4 regions of the Thioalkalivibrio sp. ALRh genome follow, and region 3 is predicted to be linked to each of the others. Evidence: predicted binding sites of a transcription regulator. Region 3 holds the regulator's gene; each other region holds the start of a gene.
What was found. The regulator sigma-54, encoded in region 3, starts transcription at its own class of promoters, with help from an activator protein. The targets are predictions, from matches to a motif close to TGGCANGNTNCNTGCTT.
Positions count from the first base shown of each region.

Region 1: the regulator sigma-54 is predicted to act here: its motif matches at 1,547-1,563, upstream of F791_RS0108000 (PEP-CTERM sorting domain-containing protein).
Region 2: the regulator sigma-54 is predicted to act here: its motif matches at 2,017-2,033, upstream of glnL (nitrogen regulation protein NR(II)).
Region 4: the regulator sigma-54 is predicted to act here: its motif matches at 2,305-2,321, upstream of F791_RS0104635 (TorF family putative porin).

Region 1 is NZ_KB906520.1:39,016-43,001, forward strand. It holds gene glyA (serine hydroxymethyltransferase) at 1-103, opposite strand, end outside; gene F791_RS0107995 (PEP-CTERM sorting domain-containing protein) at 673-1,347, shown strand; gene F791_RS0108000 (PEP-CTERM sorting domain-containing protein) at 1,679-2,311, shown strand; gene F791_RS0108005 (TAXI family TRAP transporter solute-binding subunit) at 2,547-3,548, shown strand; gene F791_RS0108010 (TRAP transporter permease) at 3,545-3,986, shown strand, end outside.
Region 2 is NZ_KB906519.1:1,114,411-1,118,396, forward strand. It holds gene ntrC (nitrogen regulation protein NR(I)) at 1-908, opposite strand, end outside; gene glnL (nitrogen regulation protein NR(II)) at 908-2,005, opposite strand; gene F791_RS0105385 (DUF4124 domain-containing protein) at 2,182-2,835, opposite strand; gene F791_RS0105390 (hypothetical protein) at 2,870-3,706, opposite strand; gene F791_RS0105395 (DUF2782 domain-containing protein) at 3,706-3,986, opposite strand, start outside.
Region 3 is NZ_KB906519.1:778,003-781,988, forward strand. It holds gene rapZ (RNase adapter RapZ) at 1-105, opposite strand, end outside; gene hprK (HPr(Ser) kinase/phosphatase) at 106-1,137, opposite strand; gene F791_RS0103750 (PTS sugar transporter subunit IIA) at 1,205-1,675, opposite strand; gene hpf (ribosome hibernation-promoting factor, HPF/YfiA family) at 1,680-2,018, opposite strand; gene F791_RS0103760 (RNA polymerase factor sigma-54) at 2,021-3,514, opposite strand; gene lptB (LPS export ABC transporter ATP-binding protein) at 3,573-3,986, opposite strand, start outside.
Region 4 is NZ_KB906519.1:962,763-966,748, reverse strand. It holds gene F791_RS0104650 (gamma-glutamyl-gamma-aminobutyrate hydrolase family protein) at 1-639, opposite strand, end outside; gene F791_RS0104645 (amidoligase family protein) at 650-1,642, opposite strand; gene folB (dihydroneopterin aldolase) at 1,754-2,119, shown strand; gene F791_RS0104635 (TorF family putative porin) at 2,374-3,087, shown strand; gene F791_RS0104630 (P-II family nitrogen regulator) at 3,153-3,491, shown strand; gene F791_RS0104625 (ammonium transporter) at 3,529-3,986, shown strand, end outside.

The DNA.
Region 1 (3,986 bases), on a different contig from region 3:
AGGCGATCAGCTCGATATGCTCTTCCTGGCGCTGCGCCTCCTTGCTGATGGCGCCCCAGAGTTCGTCGTCGTAGCCGTGGATACTCATGTCGATCGAAAACATTCGGATCTCCCGTTTCATTACTTTCGTGGATTCGGTTTCCCGGCGCGCCGACTCACCGGCGCAGGCCTGGGAAGGGGGAAACAAAGACGCGTAATGATAGGGGATGCGGGGCTTTTTTTCAGGTGGCCGCCACGCCATGGCCAGACCACCGTCCAGGTAGCGCACAACGCAAGAATCCAAAGCCTTCCGTATTTTCAGCTACATACGGCCTATTGCGCGCTGCCGGGCAAGCTCGACAGGGTAGCCATGGCCTCCGGCGCGCACGGCCTGGTGTCCCGTTTCTTTACACCCAATCCTGGCCGGGTAAACCCCTCTCGCGGCACTGAGAATGTACCCGCCGGGCGCCACTCACCCGAACGGCGTAGTCGTCGGTGTCACACTTTTTTACGCCCGTCCAGTCCCGCTGCCATCCGGCAAAAGGCGCATCCTCCTATCGGTCTGTTTTTTCGAATGAATTAGCGCGCATATGGGAATGGCACCGTTTCTGCATAGCCCTGAGTGCACAAGGACCGGATGGGCCGGATCCGCGCAAGCCACCCAGGGGGCTATTCCCAGGGAAGGTGCATCGAATGAACCCCAAACGTATTACACCCTATTTCGCGAGTGCCGCCCTGTTGCTGGGCCTGGGCCTTTCCGGCGCCGCACAGGCTTCGTTGATCAGCTGCGCCAGCCTGGATGGCGGCGTTGAAAACCGCGTCACCGCCAACATCGGCTGCCAGATCCTCGAACCCCTGGATGGGCATGCAAACGACCCTGTGGGAGGCGACCCCTCCAACTGGATCGTCAACACGGCCGGTGGCACGGGCTTTTTCGGCATCAGTGACTGGCAGTTCGATGGCCGCTGGGAAGATCCGCCGAACAGCAACGGCGATCCGCTGGAGTTTGATCCGGCCGATCCGACCCTCAACCTGGTCACGCTGGACGGAACCTCCCAGGGCGGGACCTGGACACTGGATCCGAGCTTTGTCTACGGCGACCTGCTGTTCCTGTTCAAGGATGGCCGCGGCACCAATCTGACCGGGTTCCTGATGACTGGCTATAACGGCAGCTACCTCTCGCCATTCATTGACCCGCCGTTTGACTTCCCGGGTGCAAGCCCCAAAGACATCTCCCACGTGAGCATCTACTACCGTCCGAACGGGCAGGTACCGGAGCCCCACACACTGTTGCTACTGGGTCTGGGTCTGGGCTTGCTGGGTATCGCCGTCCGCCGCAAAGCACGCAGGGACACGATGGCGGCCTGATCACGTCCTGCTCGACTTGGCATGATGGCGCCCATGTGGCGCCATCATTTCGTTCATGCCTCCTGATCCACAGTGATTCGCTCGCCTCGACCGAACATGTCCGGTTCTTTTACATCTCGGCCGTAACCCACGACCGCCTCTCCACATCAAATCTCACAAGCGATTGTTTCATCGCCCGAATCCCCCATCTCGTCGAACATGGCACGAAGCGTGCTGCATTCCCGCCTTGTGAGTGATGGCACTTTCAGGCGATCCGCGCCCCAGCCGCATTCATGAGAAACCATGGAGGGACTTTCGTCCCATGGAGGTAAGCTCGATGTCATGCAAGCCATTGCTCTCGTTCCTGGCCGGAACGGTGTTCCTGTTGACCCTGTCGCTCTCCGGGGCCACCCAGGCCGCACTGCTCGATTGCACTGCCCTGTCCGGCAACGTCGGTGACAAGGTCACCAACAATCTCGGCTGTCAGATTTTGTCGCCACTGGATGGCGCAGCCACCGACTCCACCACCGGCGATCCCTCCAGCTGGCTTGTGAATACCGCGGGCGACACCGGATTCTTCGGAATCAGCGACTGGCTATTCGACGGCCGCTGGACCTCCCCCGGGTCGAACAGCTCGACCCTCGCCAGCTTTGATGGCAATCGCCACAGCGGGCAATGGAACCTCGATTCCGAATGGGACTATGGAGACCTGCTGTTCGTGTTCAGTCATGGCAGCGGCACCAACCTGGTCGGCTTCCTGATGACCGGGATCAATGGCGATTACAGCTCACCCTTCACCCAACCGCCCTTCAGCTATCCGGGTGTGGCCACACGCAACATCTCGCATATCAGCGTCTATTACCGTTCGGGCGAGGTCGGCACCGTCCCCGAACCGAAGACGATGCTGCTGATGGGACTGGGGCTCGGCCTGCTCGGGCTGATGCTTCGCCGGAACCGACGCCAGGGGCCCCGTTTTCCGGCCTAGGCGAACGCCCAACGGCCCGTCGCCGCGCCATCAAGGGCACGCCTGTCGGGCGTGTCCTTTACCCTGATTGAAGAGGGGCCTGCACAGGACCGCGGATGACCGAAGGCGAGGCGATCCCCATCGCCCCCGGCCCGCAGGCACAGTCGACCTGAACGCGAACGTGCTATTTGATCGGCGTCTCCCTAGAATCCTCGGCACTGCCGCGATTCGTTCCCGGCATGACCCCGGAGGGCGTATGAATCGATCCAGTGTGCCGAGGGCCGACCGGCGATGGCTGCAACGCCTGCTGCCAGTGCTCACCCTGGTCAGCCTGCTACTGGCCACCAACGCGCAGGCCGAATCGCGCTTCATCAATATCGGCACAGGCGGGGTCACCGGCGTGTATTACCCGGCGGGCCAGCACCTGTGCCGCCTGTTCAACACCCGTCGCGACGAGCACGGGATGCGCTGCACAGCGGAGAGCACCGGCGGCTCGGTCTTCAATCTCAACATGATCCGCTCGGGCGACATGGACTTCGGCGTCGCGCAGTCGGACCTGCAGTACCACGCCTATCGGGGCTCCGGGCGTTTCGAGGAATTCGGGCCCGCTCCCCATCTCCGGGCGGCGTTCAGCCTGCATGCCGAACCCCTCACCCTGGTGGTGCGCCCCGACGCAGACATCGAGGGGCTGGATGACCTGCCCGGCAAGCGCGTCAACATCGGCAACCCAGGCTCGGGCCAGCGCATCCTGATGGAAGAACTGATGGGGGCGCTGGGCTGGGACCAGGACACCTTTCGCCGGGTGAGTGAGCTGCCCTCGCGCGAGCAGGCCCAGGCGCTTTGCGACAACCGCATCGACGCCTTTGTATTTTCCGTCGGCCACCCCTCGGCCGCGATTCAGGAACCCATCGCGACCTGCAACGCCCGACTGGTGTCGATCGAGGGTTCAACCGTCGACCAACTGGTCGAGGACACCCCTTATTACCTGCGCGCGCTGATCCCCGCCGGCACCTACCCGGGCCAGGACGACGACATCCATACCTACGGTGTCGGCGCCACGCTGGTGACCTCGACCCGCACCTCGGAACGCGCGGTCTACGAGATCACCCGCGCGGTGTTCGAGAACTTCGAGACCTTTCGCGGCCTGCATCCGGCCTTTGGCCCGCTGGAGCGCGAGACGATGGTGGACGAAGGACTGTCGGCCCCCCTGCATCCGGGGGCCCAACGCTATTTCCGTGAAGCGGGGCTGATCGAATGAGCGATACCAGGGGGACCACCGGGGGGGCCACGGAACCGGCCGACAACGCGGCCGAGACTGCTCAGGAGCTGGAATCCGGCGCACGTCATCCGGGGCGCGGCACGCGCAGCCTGATCTGGCTGACGGCGGTGGCCTGGTCTCTGTTCCAGATCTGGATCGCCTCGCCCCTGGGCGACTGGCTGGATTTCTTTGTCGTCTCGGACACCGAGGCGCGCTCGATCCATCTGGCCTTTGCAGTCTTCCTGGCCTATCTGCTGTTTCCCGCGATCCGGCCGGGCACACGCCACGTGTCCTGGCCACGCGCCATTGGCGTGACCTATGCCCTGGGCGGGCTGGTCCTGATGGTGTTCGGGATCTGGCAATTGCTGGGCCTGGAGCGCCTGGCCGAGGTCTACGTGATCATCGGGCTGACCCTTCTGGTGGTCGCATTGCCGCTGC
Region 2 (3,986 bases), 340 kb from region 3:
ACGTTCAGGCGATGGAACAGATCCTCGCGGAACAGCCCGGCGCGCACGCGCTCCTCGAGGTCCTGGTGGGTGGCGGCGATGATGCGCACATCCACCCGGATCGGGGTATGCCCACCGACGCGATAGAAGGTTCCGTCCGCCAGCACCCGCAGCAAACGCGTCTGCAGGTCGAACGGCATGTCGCCGATCTCGTCGAGGAACAGTGTGCCGCCATCGGCCTGCTCAAAGCGGCCCTTGCGGCTCTGGCTGGCGCCGGTAAAGGCGCCACGCTCATGACCGAACAGCTCGCTCTCCAGCAGGTCTTTCGGGATCGCGGCGGTGTTCAACGCGATCAATGGCTGATCGGCCCGCGGGCTGTGCTGGTGCAGGGCCCTCGCGACCAGCTCCTTGCCAGTGCCGGACTCGCCGTTGATCAGTACGGTGATATTGCTGCGCGACAGACGCCCGATCGCGCGGAACATCTCCTGCATCGCCGGCGCCTCGCCGATGATGGGGGTGTCCTCGATCCTGGCGCCACCCTCGGCATTTTGCTGCGCAGTCGCCCGCGCCTCCAGCGCACGCTGAACAAGGGCCACGGCCTCGTCGACATCGAACGGCTTGGGCAGATACTCGAAAGCCCCGGTCTGGTAAGCGCCGACCGCGCTCTCGAGATCCGAAAACGCCGTCATGATGATGACCGGTGGCGGATCCGGGCGGGTCTGCATACGGGCGAGAAAATCGAGGCCGTTCAGCCCCGGCATGCGGATGTCGGCCACCACCGTATCCGGGGCCTCGTCAGTCTCCAGCGCAGCCCAGGCCGCGTCGGCCGTCTCGAACCCGCGCACATTGATACCGGCGCGCTGCAGGGCGCGATCCAGCACCCAGCGGATCGAGTCGTCGTCGTCAATGATCCAGACGATGGGGTCCATCAGTTGCCGGCCTCCTTGGCATTTTGGGGTTCGATCGGCAGCAGGATGTCGAACGAGGTGCTGCCCGGTCGCGAACGGCATTCAATGAGTCCGTTGTGCAACTGGATCAGGCTCTGGGCGATGGGCAGGCCCAGGCCGGTGCCCGCGGCGCGGCCGGTCACCATCGGGAAGAAGATGCGCTCGCGGATCTCCTCCGGGATGCCCGGGCCGTTGTCGCGCACGCTCAGGCGTGCCACCAGGCGGTGGCGGTGACCGGAAATGGTGTACTGGCGCAGTACGCGCGAGACCAGGGTGATCTCGCCGCCCTCGCTCAACGCCTGCACCGCGTTCTGCACCAGATTCAGGATGGCCTGCACCAGCATGTCGCGGTCGGCCTGCACATCCGGGATGCTCGGGTCGTAGTCGCCGCGGATCTTCAGACCCAGCGGCAGTTGCACACTGACCAGGCCGCGCACGTGCTCCAGCACCTCGTGGAGGTTTACGGCCTCGAGGCGGGGCAGGTTGTTCGGGCCCAGCATGCGATCCACCAGGCTGCGCAGCCGGTCCGCCTCGCGAATGATGATGCCGGTGTATTCCTTCAGCCCGTCGTCATCCAGCTCGCTGGCCAATAGCTGCGCCGCCCCGCGCAGGCCGCCCAGCGGGTTCTTGATCTCGTGGGCCAGCCCCCGGGTCACCGCACGCGTGATCGCCTGCTGCTTTTGCAGCTGTTCCTCGCGACTGATCCGTTCATGGCGATCAATGGCGTTAAGTTCAAACAAGAGTTGTGGCTCGCGGCCATCGTCACCGCGCAGAGGCGTGATGGTGATGTCCGCCAGGAAGGGCTCGGCGCGCAGTGGCTCCATCTGTCGGGCGCGCAGGGTAATCGGCTGATCGAGTGACAACACCGACCGCAGCCGATTGGACAGGCTGCGGTCGAGCCTGAGGCACTGCCCCAGTCCGTGGCCGACGATACGCTCGCGGCTAAGCCCCAGCAGGACCTCGGCCGCACTGTTCAGGCTGACCAGGCGCAGCTCGCCATCCGTCACCAGCACGGCAGTTGACAGGTCGTCCCACCAGGGCCATGGCGCTGGGGCGGGCTTGGCAACAGGATTGTTCATCAACGGGCCTCAAGCAGGAATCGCGCCAAACAGGGGCACAGCACAGGGTGGATCATCCGCGGGCAGGAGAGCGCCCAGGCAAGGCGGCCGTGGCGGCAATCACCAAGCGCCGCCCCATTATAGTGCAAATACGGCACCATATTGGGGCAGAATGCGCACGGAGTTGGTGCGGCCGACTAGTTCTGCGGAATCTGCTGGACCTGGGGCTGAGGTGCGCGCGGGGCCTGGGGGGCCCGAGGGGCCTGCGGGGCGCCGCCCTGGGGGAATTGCTGCGGGCGCTGTTGTTGCTGCTGTTCGCGCGGGATCGCGATGCGCAGCACGTTGAACTGGATGGTGTCGCTGCTGGCGAGCTCCTGCCCGGCGTCGTCTTCTACTCGCGCCTGCAGGCTGTATTCGCCGCGGTTGAGCCCCTCGAAGGTGATACTGGAGCCGGTGCTGTCGCCAGCCTCCTCGCCGTTCAGCAGCCAGACGACGCGATGGCCGGCCTCGGTATCCAGGGCGGGCTCCAGCGCCACCTCGGCGGTGACATTGCCGTCATTGGCACGCACGCCGGCCCCGTCCTCCGGCTGCGTAATCGCGACGCGTTCGTAGCCACTGGCATCGGCCTCCTCTTGCTGAGGCCGCACCGGACGTTCAAGGATCTCTCGGGCACCCTCGAGCGGCACCCCGCGCATGGGCTCACGTACATCGACCGACTCGCTGGCGCTGCCCTCGGGAGGACGGTCGCCAAAGTGCACATTGCCCTGGTCGTCAGTCCAGCGATAGACCTCGGCCTGGGTGAGCGCCGGCAGGCACATCGCGACTAGAAACAGCACCCAGACCTTGTTCATCGTCGATCTCCTTGGGCCGAAACCCCCGAGCCACCTACGCGGCACGTACCCACATGCCCTGCACACGGGCGGCGTGCCCCTGCAGCGCAACGAGCCGCTGGCGTTCGGCCTCGCCCGTCGCGCCGGATTCGCGACGACCGATCCAGTCGTCCAGTGCGGCCAGGCGCAGCAATGTCGGTGCGGCCCCGCGCTCGATCGCGGCCAACGGGCGTCTGGCATGGTAGCCCGCAAGCAACGCACGGTAGGCATCGGCTCGAATCTCGCCGGCCTCGTCCACCGCAATCGCCAATGCGATGCGCGCGAGCTGCCAGAAAGCGGGCACCGGCGCCGGCGGCATCACCAGATCCGCGAGCCCGGCCCCTTCCGAATAGACCCGCACCGAGTGCCAGTAGCTCCCGGCCAGCGGCAGATCCTCGAAACGATAGAGGCTCTGGTGGTGGAGTTCGGCGTCCAGCGTCTCCCGCTCGCCGGCCAACAGCGTCTGGCCCAGGGCATCGGCGCGTTCGCGCAATAGCTGCTGCAGCACCCCGCGGCGATAGCCCGTGGCCTCCGGCATCGCACTCGCCGGGTGCAGGGCCTGCCAGCTCGCGGCCCGCTCCCCCAGGGCGTTGAGGCTTCCGGGGCCCTCGGCCGACAGGGGTTCGCGCAATGCCTGACCTAGATCCAGGAAAAGAATCCGCGTCCCGTCGGCATCAGCGGTGGCCAGCGGGCTGATGCCTGCACCCTTCAGGGCCGCCTCGATACCGGAGGCGGCATCCGCCGACAGACGCAGGCACTGCACGGGCTGCCCCGCCAGCAAGGCCTCGCCCTCGCGAAACTCGATGCTCACCCCGCAGGCCTCGGCACAGGCCTGGCAGTCGTGTTCGTTCATTACCATTGGAAAATCACCCAGGACGGCGGTACGAAATCGGGTTCCAGCTCACGCTGACGGCGATCGAGCAGGCCGTCGCCGGTGCTGTCGATCAGGTAGTAGGAGGGACCGGCCGCGGGGATCACCTCCACCATCACCAGTTGCCCGCCCATGCGGTACTCGCGCCGGGTCTCCCCGTCGCGTTCGATGATCACAATGTCGGCCTCTTCCAGGCCCCGCTGCTCGCGCGCGCGTTCGTCGAGCACGGGCGGCGCGGGGTCGGCCTCGGCCTCGTCCGGCA
Region 3 (3,986 bases):
CGGCAGCGGCAGGTTGTCGACACAGAAATAGCCGGCGTCCTCCAGCGTATGCAGGGCGACCGTCTTGCCGGAACCCGACAGACCACTGACCAGCAGGAGTCGCATTCAGCCCTCCGGGTCCGGGTTGGGGACGGTGGTTGCAGGGATCGCGCGGTGGTACGGCGGCTCCTCGGGCTCGCCGCTCATCTGCCGGCGCTGACGTGCGCGCAGGTCGTCGCCGGCGACATAGCCCTGCATGTGCAACATGTGGTTGCGTACCGCCGCCTCGATCATCACCGCGATGTTGCGCCCCGGCGCGACCGGCAGGCTGATCAGCGGGATACGCAGCCCGAGGATGCCGATCTCCCCGCGGCGGCCATTCAGGCGGTCATCCGGCACCGGCGAGGGCTCGCCGTGGTCGCGCAGGTCGATAATCAGCCGCAGATACTTGCCGCCCTTGATCGCCGAATCCCCGTACATGGCGCGGACGTTCAACACCCCCAGCCCGCGCACCTCGAGCAGGTCCTGCAACAGGGCCGGGCAGTGTCCGCGCACGATATCCGGGGCGATGCGGGCAAACTCCGGTGCGTCGTCGGCGATCAGCCGGTGCCCGCGCGAGATCAGCTCGAGCGCCACCTCGCTCTTGCCCACGCTGGAGGCCCCGCTGATCAGCACGCCAATGCCGAGGATCTCCATGAACACGCCATGGCGCACCTCGAAATGGGCCAGCCGCTGCTGCAGGAAATAGCGCAGCAGGGAGATAATCTCGTGGCTGCTGGTCGAGGAGCACAAGATCAGCGGCAGCTGCTCATCGGGGACGTCCGGCATCTCCGAGAACGGGCAGGTGTCCTCGGCGAAGATCACCGCGGTCGTCCCGGTGCGGGCCATCTCCAGGATCAGTTGCTCGCGCTGATCATCGCTCAGCCGCGCGATATAGCGCGCCTCGAAATCGCCGATCACCTGGATACGGTTAGGCCGGATCAGGTTGAGGTGCCCGGCGAGGGGCAGGTCGTCGCCGTCACCGCCGACCAGGTTGCGATCCGGTGCGACCTGCTCGCCGTGTACGTAGCGCAGATCCAGGCGATTGCCCATCGCCTGGATCAGGACCTCTACGGTGATGTCGCGCGCGATGCCGCCCTCTCCCAGTGCCTCGTTCATGCACGAATCTCCGGCAGCATTGGCGCGGGGTGTCGGAATCGGGGGAGCACTGCCGGGAGAGCCATGTTCAGGCGTCGCCGAAGGCCCGGGTCAGTTCGCGTTCCAGGGCGTCCGCGTCGCCGGCACGGCGCAGCGAGGCGATATTGTCGGGCTGCGAGAGACCGCGAGCCAGCTGCGCCAGCAGGTCCAGGTGCGCGCTGGTCGCCGCCTCGGGCACCAGCAGTGCGATCAGGATGTCCACGGGTTCGTGGTCCATGGCGTCGAAGTCGACCCCCTGGTCCAGCCGCAGGACCGCGACCCGGGGGGCATCGAGCTCGGCCAGACGCCCATGCGGGATGGCCACGCCATGCCCCAGACCGGTGGAGCCAAGCTTCTCGCGGGCAGACAGGGCCTCGAAGATGGCCCCGCTGGCCGGGCCGGCGGACTCCTCGCCGCCGACGGCCAGCAACTCGGCCAGGGTCTCGAGCGCCCGTTTCTGGCTGGAACACTCGGGCTCCAGCCGGATACGGGCGCGGGTGATCAGCTCGGCAATGGTCATTGCGTTAAAGGGCCTGTTCGCGGTTGCGCTGGGCACCCTCGGCGCGGTGATGGTCCTTGACCTTTTCCTTGTGCTTGATCAGCTGACGATCCACCTTGTCGATCAGGCCATCAATCGCCGCATACATATCCTCGTGACTGGCTTCGGCGTGGATGTGATTGCCGCTGACCTGGAGATTGGCCTCCGCCTTGTTGTTCAGGTTCTGGTTTTTCTCGTGGGTCAGCACCACATGCACGTCGATCACTTTGTCGAAGTGGCGTTCCAGCTTCGCGAACTTTTCGTTCACGTAGTCGCGCAGGGCGTCGGTGATATCGACGTGATGGCCGGTCAGGTTGATCTGCATGGTCAGGCTCCTTTTTGCTTGGTTCCACTGGGCATACTCGCCATCTGCCGGCGTTCGCTGGAAGACGGTATGTGCATAGCCTCGCGGTACTTGGCCACGGTGCGTCGGGCCACATTAATGCCCCGATCCGACAGGATCTGGGCCAGTTTTGCATCACTCAGTGGCTTGTTCGGGGTCTCGCCACCAATCAATTCCCGAATCATGGCACGGATCGCGGTCGCCGAGCATTCGCCGCCATCGGCTGTGCCAACATGACTGGAAAAGAAGTACTTGAACTCGAATACCCCACGCGGGGTGTGCATGTATTTCTGTGTAGTCACCCTCGAGATGGTCGATTCGTGCATCTCCAGGGTCTCGGCGATATCGCGCAGGATCAGCGGTTGCATGGCAACCTCACCATGCTCGAGAAACCCCTGCTGGCGCACGACGATGGCCTGGGCGACCCGCAGCAGGGTGTCGTTCCGGCTGTGCAGGCTCTTCAGGAACCAGCGCGCCTCCTGCAACTGATCGCGCATAAACGCGCTATCACGCGCATCGGAGACCTGCCGCACCATGCCCGCATAGAGATCGTTGATGCGAATGCGCGGCGCAATCTCCGGGTTCAAGTCCACGCGCCAGCCATCGCGGTCATGGCGGACATAGACATCCGGCACGACGTATTCCGAAGTGGACTCGCTGATCTGGGCACCGGGCCGCGGATTCAGGGTGCGGATCAGGTCCAGCGCCCGCGCCAGCTCGTCCGGGTCGCGCACGCCGGACTGGCGCTGCAGGGCTCGGTAGTCCCGCTTGGCCAGGCTCTCCATGCCGTTTTCCAGGATGGCTCGAGCCGCGTCACGCGCCGGGGCATCCGGCGCCAAATGGCGCAGCTGGATCTCCAGGCACTCGCGCAGGTCCCGCGCACCGACGCCCAGCGGGTCGCACTGCTGAATCCAGTGCAGCACCGCCTCGACCTCGTCGACCCCCACGGGCTCGTCTTCGCCCTGGCTGATCATCTCCGCCAGCGCCTCGAGTTCACTGTCCAGATAGCCGTCCGGGCTGATCGCGTCGATCAGCGCCGCCCCGATCCGTTGGTCTCGTGGGGTCAGGTGGCTCAGATGCAGCTGCCAGAGCAGGTGATCCTGAAGGCCCTCGTCCTCGCCGTCGGAGGTATTCTCCAGCGGGTCGCGGTCGTCCAGGCCGCGTGGGCTCGGGGCGGGCTCGTAGATGTCGTCCCAGCGACTGTCGGTGCTCAACTCCTCGGGGATCACGTCATCGCCAGCCGTGTCGGCCTGCATGCGATCCCCGTCGACCCGTTCGCCCCCTTCCTCCGGGCGCTCGGGCGGGGCCTCCTCGCCCTCGTCCTCCACCTGCTCGAGCATGGGGTTGCTTTCCAGCGCCTGCTGGATCTCCGCCTGCAACTCCAGCGTGGAAAGCTGCAGCAGACGGATCGCCTGTTGCAGCTGCGGGGTCATCGTCAGCGTCTGCCCCAGCTGCAGATTGAGCCCGGGTTTCAGCATCGCGGTTTGAGGTCCATGGTGACCATCAAGATCATCTTAAGGAAACACTGATCAATGTTCACAGTCGAAAGTTTTCTCCGAGATACACGCGGCGCACCTGGGGGTCGTCCAGCAGCTCCTGCGGGGTCCCGGCGCTCAGGATGCGGCCCTCACTAAGAATATAGGCCCTGTCGCAGATTCCGAGGGTCTCGCGCACGTTGTGGTCGGAAATCAGCACACCGATCCCGCGCTGGGCCAGATGCCCAATCACGGCCTGGATATCACCCACGGAAATCGGATCCACGCCGGCAAACGGTTCGTCCAGGCAGATAAAGCGCGGGTCACCGGCCAGTGCCCGCGCGATCTCGGCGCGGCGACGCTCGCCCCCGGACAGGGCAATCCCAGGGCTGTGGCGCACGGTCTCCAGCTGGAACTCCTCGATCAGGGCATCGCCGATGCGGCGTCGCTCGTGGCGGTCGAGCTCCGAGCGCAG
Region 4 (3,986 bases), 180 kb from region 3:
CATCCCCTGGCCCAGTTGGTCCACCGCCTGATTGTGCAGCGCGTTCACATGGATCGTGCCCGTGCCCAGTATCTCGGCCAGATGGCTGCGGCTGTCGAGCATGACCGGCTTGACCGGCAGCAGGCTGCGCGCCTGCGGAGTCTCGACATAGAACTCCGCCAGATCCTGCTGTAGCGTCCCGCCGCGCACCACGTTGATCAGCTGCATCCCGCGGCAGATGCCCAGTACCGGGCGGTGCTCGTCCAGCGCGCGATGGATCAATGCCTTTTCCAGTCGGTCACGCTCCACGTCCAGTACGCCGCCGTGCGACTGGAACAGCCGCCGCAGCAGCCAGAGCGCGGGATAGAACAGGTACCCGATCAGTCGTTGCGACAGGCGGCGTTCCGCGCCGCGAATGGCCTCCGGGTTCGGGCCCTGAGGCAGCGATTCCCCATACAGCTCGGGATCGACATCCGCACCGCCCCCGACCACCAGCGCGTCGAACGATCGATGGGGGCGCGGCTTGCCGGGGCGTACGCGCAGGGGGCGCCCGCCGGCGCGCCAGACGGCCAGCGCGGTGAACAGCCAGGCGGGCCCTCCGCCCTGGTCGGGGCCGGTGATCGCGACCACCGGACGCCGCGCCGGCCCGGCGTTGCTCATGGTGTCGTATTCAGAACCAACCACGCAGCTTCCTGGCCCAGTCGTCGGCCCAGCGGCCCAGTGCCTGGGTGGGACGTTCCAGGTATTCACGGCTCATCCGCTGCAGGCGTTCCCGGTCCGCGGCGAGCCGTTCCACTTCGACCCACCCGTTAAAGGGGTGGGCCAGACTCCATTTGGGGTCGTCGATCTCGCAGTTGGGCAGGCGATAGTGGAACGCAGGCCGGGCCTTGACCAGTTCGTGTTCTACCGGGGCCGCGTCGATCCGTTCCTGGTCCAGTTCGGCAAACAGCGGCAGCATGTCCAGTGGACGATTGCGGGTGGTGTTGTGCGCGAGGTAATGGTCGATCAGTTCCCCCCGATCCGCCTGGAAATCCGGGTTCAGCGTCTCGCGGACGAAGGTGCCGGGGAACGCGCGGATATAGGGCGACAGGCGTCTGGCCAGGTCGATCTCGCCCGCGTTCGTCAGCATCTCGTACAGCAGCAGGAAGGCCCGCAGGACATCGAGGATCCAGGCGGCATCGGTGCTGTGGACCTCGATATTGAGCTGCAGCCCGAACGCGTAGAGCAGCGAGCGCTCCGTCCCCAGGGCACCGGCTTCCTGCAGAGTGGCACGTACGCGGTCCAGGCGGGGGAGCGCCGAGGCCGGTATCGGTGGTGCGACGATCTCGTGTGGTACCAGGCGGCCGGCGGCATCGGCCAGCCAGCGATCCAGCGCGGCCTCGTCGGTGTCGTCGAGCTCGATGCCCAGCCGCCGTAGGTGGCTGCGATAGGCCCGGTCCTTCAGTACCCGGGCATCCAGCTCCACCTGGAAATCACCCTGGTCCGTATCGCAGACCCGGGCGACGAACGGGCTGTCACAGTGGACCTGCCCCCCGAACTCGGCGCGGATGGCCTCGGCCATGCGTTCGAGCGAGACGCCGGCCATCTCGATCTCCACGCCCACCTTTCGGGGTGACCCTTCCGGGTTGTCTGGCCAGGGCAGATCGTGAAAGCGCTCGGGCATCAGGAATGTCCTTGGGAAGGTGCCGCGTCATGATAACGGTTCGGTGTACCTGCTGTGGGCAAGCCAGTACGATAGGCGCCGGCCGCCAAGGCCGGACCGCGAAGGTACGGGATGGATCGAATCTACCTCAAGGATCTGCGCATTGATGCCGTCGTCGGTGTCTATGACTGGGAACAGCGCATCCGGCGCCCCCTGCGCTTTGATATCCAGCTGGCCACCGACACGCGCATCGCCGCGCACTCGGGCGAGATCACGGACACGGTCGATTACGAGGCGGTGGCCAACGCCGTGCGCGCGATCGTCACGCGCGAACCCCACGCGCTGCTGGAATCGCTGGCCGAAGAGATCGCGGAGGCCCTGATGGCCGAGTTTCGCACCCCGTGGGTGCGTATCGAGCTGGGCAAGCCCGGCGCCGTCGCCGGTGTGGCCGAGGTGGGCATCGTGGTCGAACGCGGCACCCTTCCGGCCTCCACCTGATCCTTTTGCGTCTGCTCCTGTCCTAGTTCGCCTCGACCCCGGCCGTGCGGCCGGTCACAGATTCCTCATTCCTTGACCCAATATGGTGCGTGTGCACTTTTAGTGCGCACCGCTTTTGTGCGTGCCGGCGTCGTTCGCCTGCAACAGGTGTTGTGAAAAGCCGATCTGGCTCCGTTTTCCCGATATGGCACGGCCTGTGCAAGGACCGGGTGTCGACTACGCGACACTCGATTGCACAACTGGGAGAACACAACATGAAGAAGTTCACTCGTTCCGCACTGGCCGCCGCCATTGTCACTGTCGGCTCCACCGGCGGTGTGGCCTTTACCTCGACCGCCGCTGCGGAGCTTTCCGTGAACATTGGGGCGGTTTCCAATTACTACTTCCGTGGTTTTTCTGAAACCGATGATGGTGCCGCAATCCAGGGTGGCATCGATTACGAACATGAGTCCGGTTTCTACGTCGGTACCTGGCTTTCCAATGTCGACTTTGGCGACGACACCAGCTACGAGATGGATCTTTATCTCGGTTTCGCCGACGAGTTCGACAATGGCTTTGGCTACGATGTTGGGTACCTGTATTACGCCTACCCGGACGCCCGTGATGACAGTGGTTCCCTGAGCGCCGACTTCGGCGAAGTGTACGGTGAGATTTCGTTCGATACGGGGCCCGTGGGTTTGTACACCGGGATGGCCTATGTCGTGAACGACAGCAGTGATTCTGCGCTCGAGAAAAAGGATATGTACTACTACGCCGGGTTGGATATCCCGTTCATGGATGTCTACAGCGCTGGCTTCCTCGTGGGTCGCACCAACTTCGATGACTCCGATCTCGACAACTACACCCACTACACCGCCAGCCTGAGTCGCGACGCCGGCGACTGGGGCGAGTTCAGCTTCAACCTCGAATACGTCGATGAGTCCGACGAGGACGTTGGCGCCTGGGTGGGCTGGACCAAGACGTTCTAAACCTGGCTTTTCCACTCAAGTAACTGCGGGTCCGCCCAGCGGCGGCCCCGCTCAAGGAGTCCGAAATGAAGATGATTACCGCCGTGATCAAGCCGTTCAAGCTTGATGATGTCCGCGAGGCGATCTCGGAGATCGGCGTGCAAGGAATGACCATGACCGAAGTAAAAGGGTTTGGTCGTCAGCGCGGCCACACCGAGCTCTATCGCGGTGCCGAGTACGTGGTCGATTTTCTGCCCAAGGTGAAACTGGAAGTGGCTGTCGACGAAAACCTGGTCGATCAGGTAGTCGAGGCCATTTCCAAGTCTGCCAGTACGGGCAAGATCGGCGACGGCAAGATTTTTATCACTCCGGTGGAGCAGGTCGTGCGTATTCGCACGGGCGAGACCGGCCCGGAAGCCCTTTAAGGGTTTTCGCACTTCCATCGAATGAGGAATTTCAATCATGGAAATTGAACAACAAGTTGTCGAACTCGCCTATGCGATGGACACCTTTTACTTTCTGGTGGCCGGTGCACTGGTGATGTGGATGGCCGCGGGCTTTACCATGCTCGAGGCTGGGATGGTGCGCACCAAGAGTGTCGCCGAAATCGCTACCAAGAACATCGCCCTGTATTCGATCGCCAGCATCATGTACATGCTGATCGGCTACAACATCATGTACGGCGATGGCCTGAGCTCCGTGATCCCGAGCCTGGGCTTCCTGATCACGGGTGACAATGCCGTGGGTGACGTGCTGGGTAGCGATGGCGACATCTACTACTCCGATCGTGCCGACTTCTTCTTCCAGGTCGTATTCGTGGCCACCGCGATGTCCATCGTCTCGGGTGCCGTGGCCGAGCGGATGAAGCTGTGGGCCTTCCTTGCCTTTGCGGTCGTGCTGACCGGCTTCATCTACCCGAT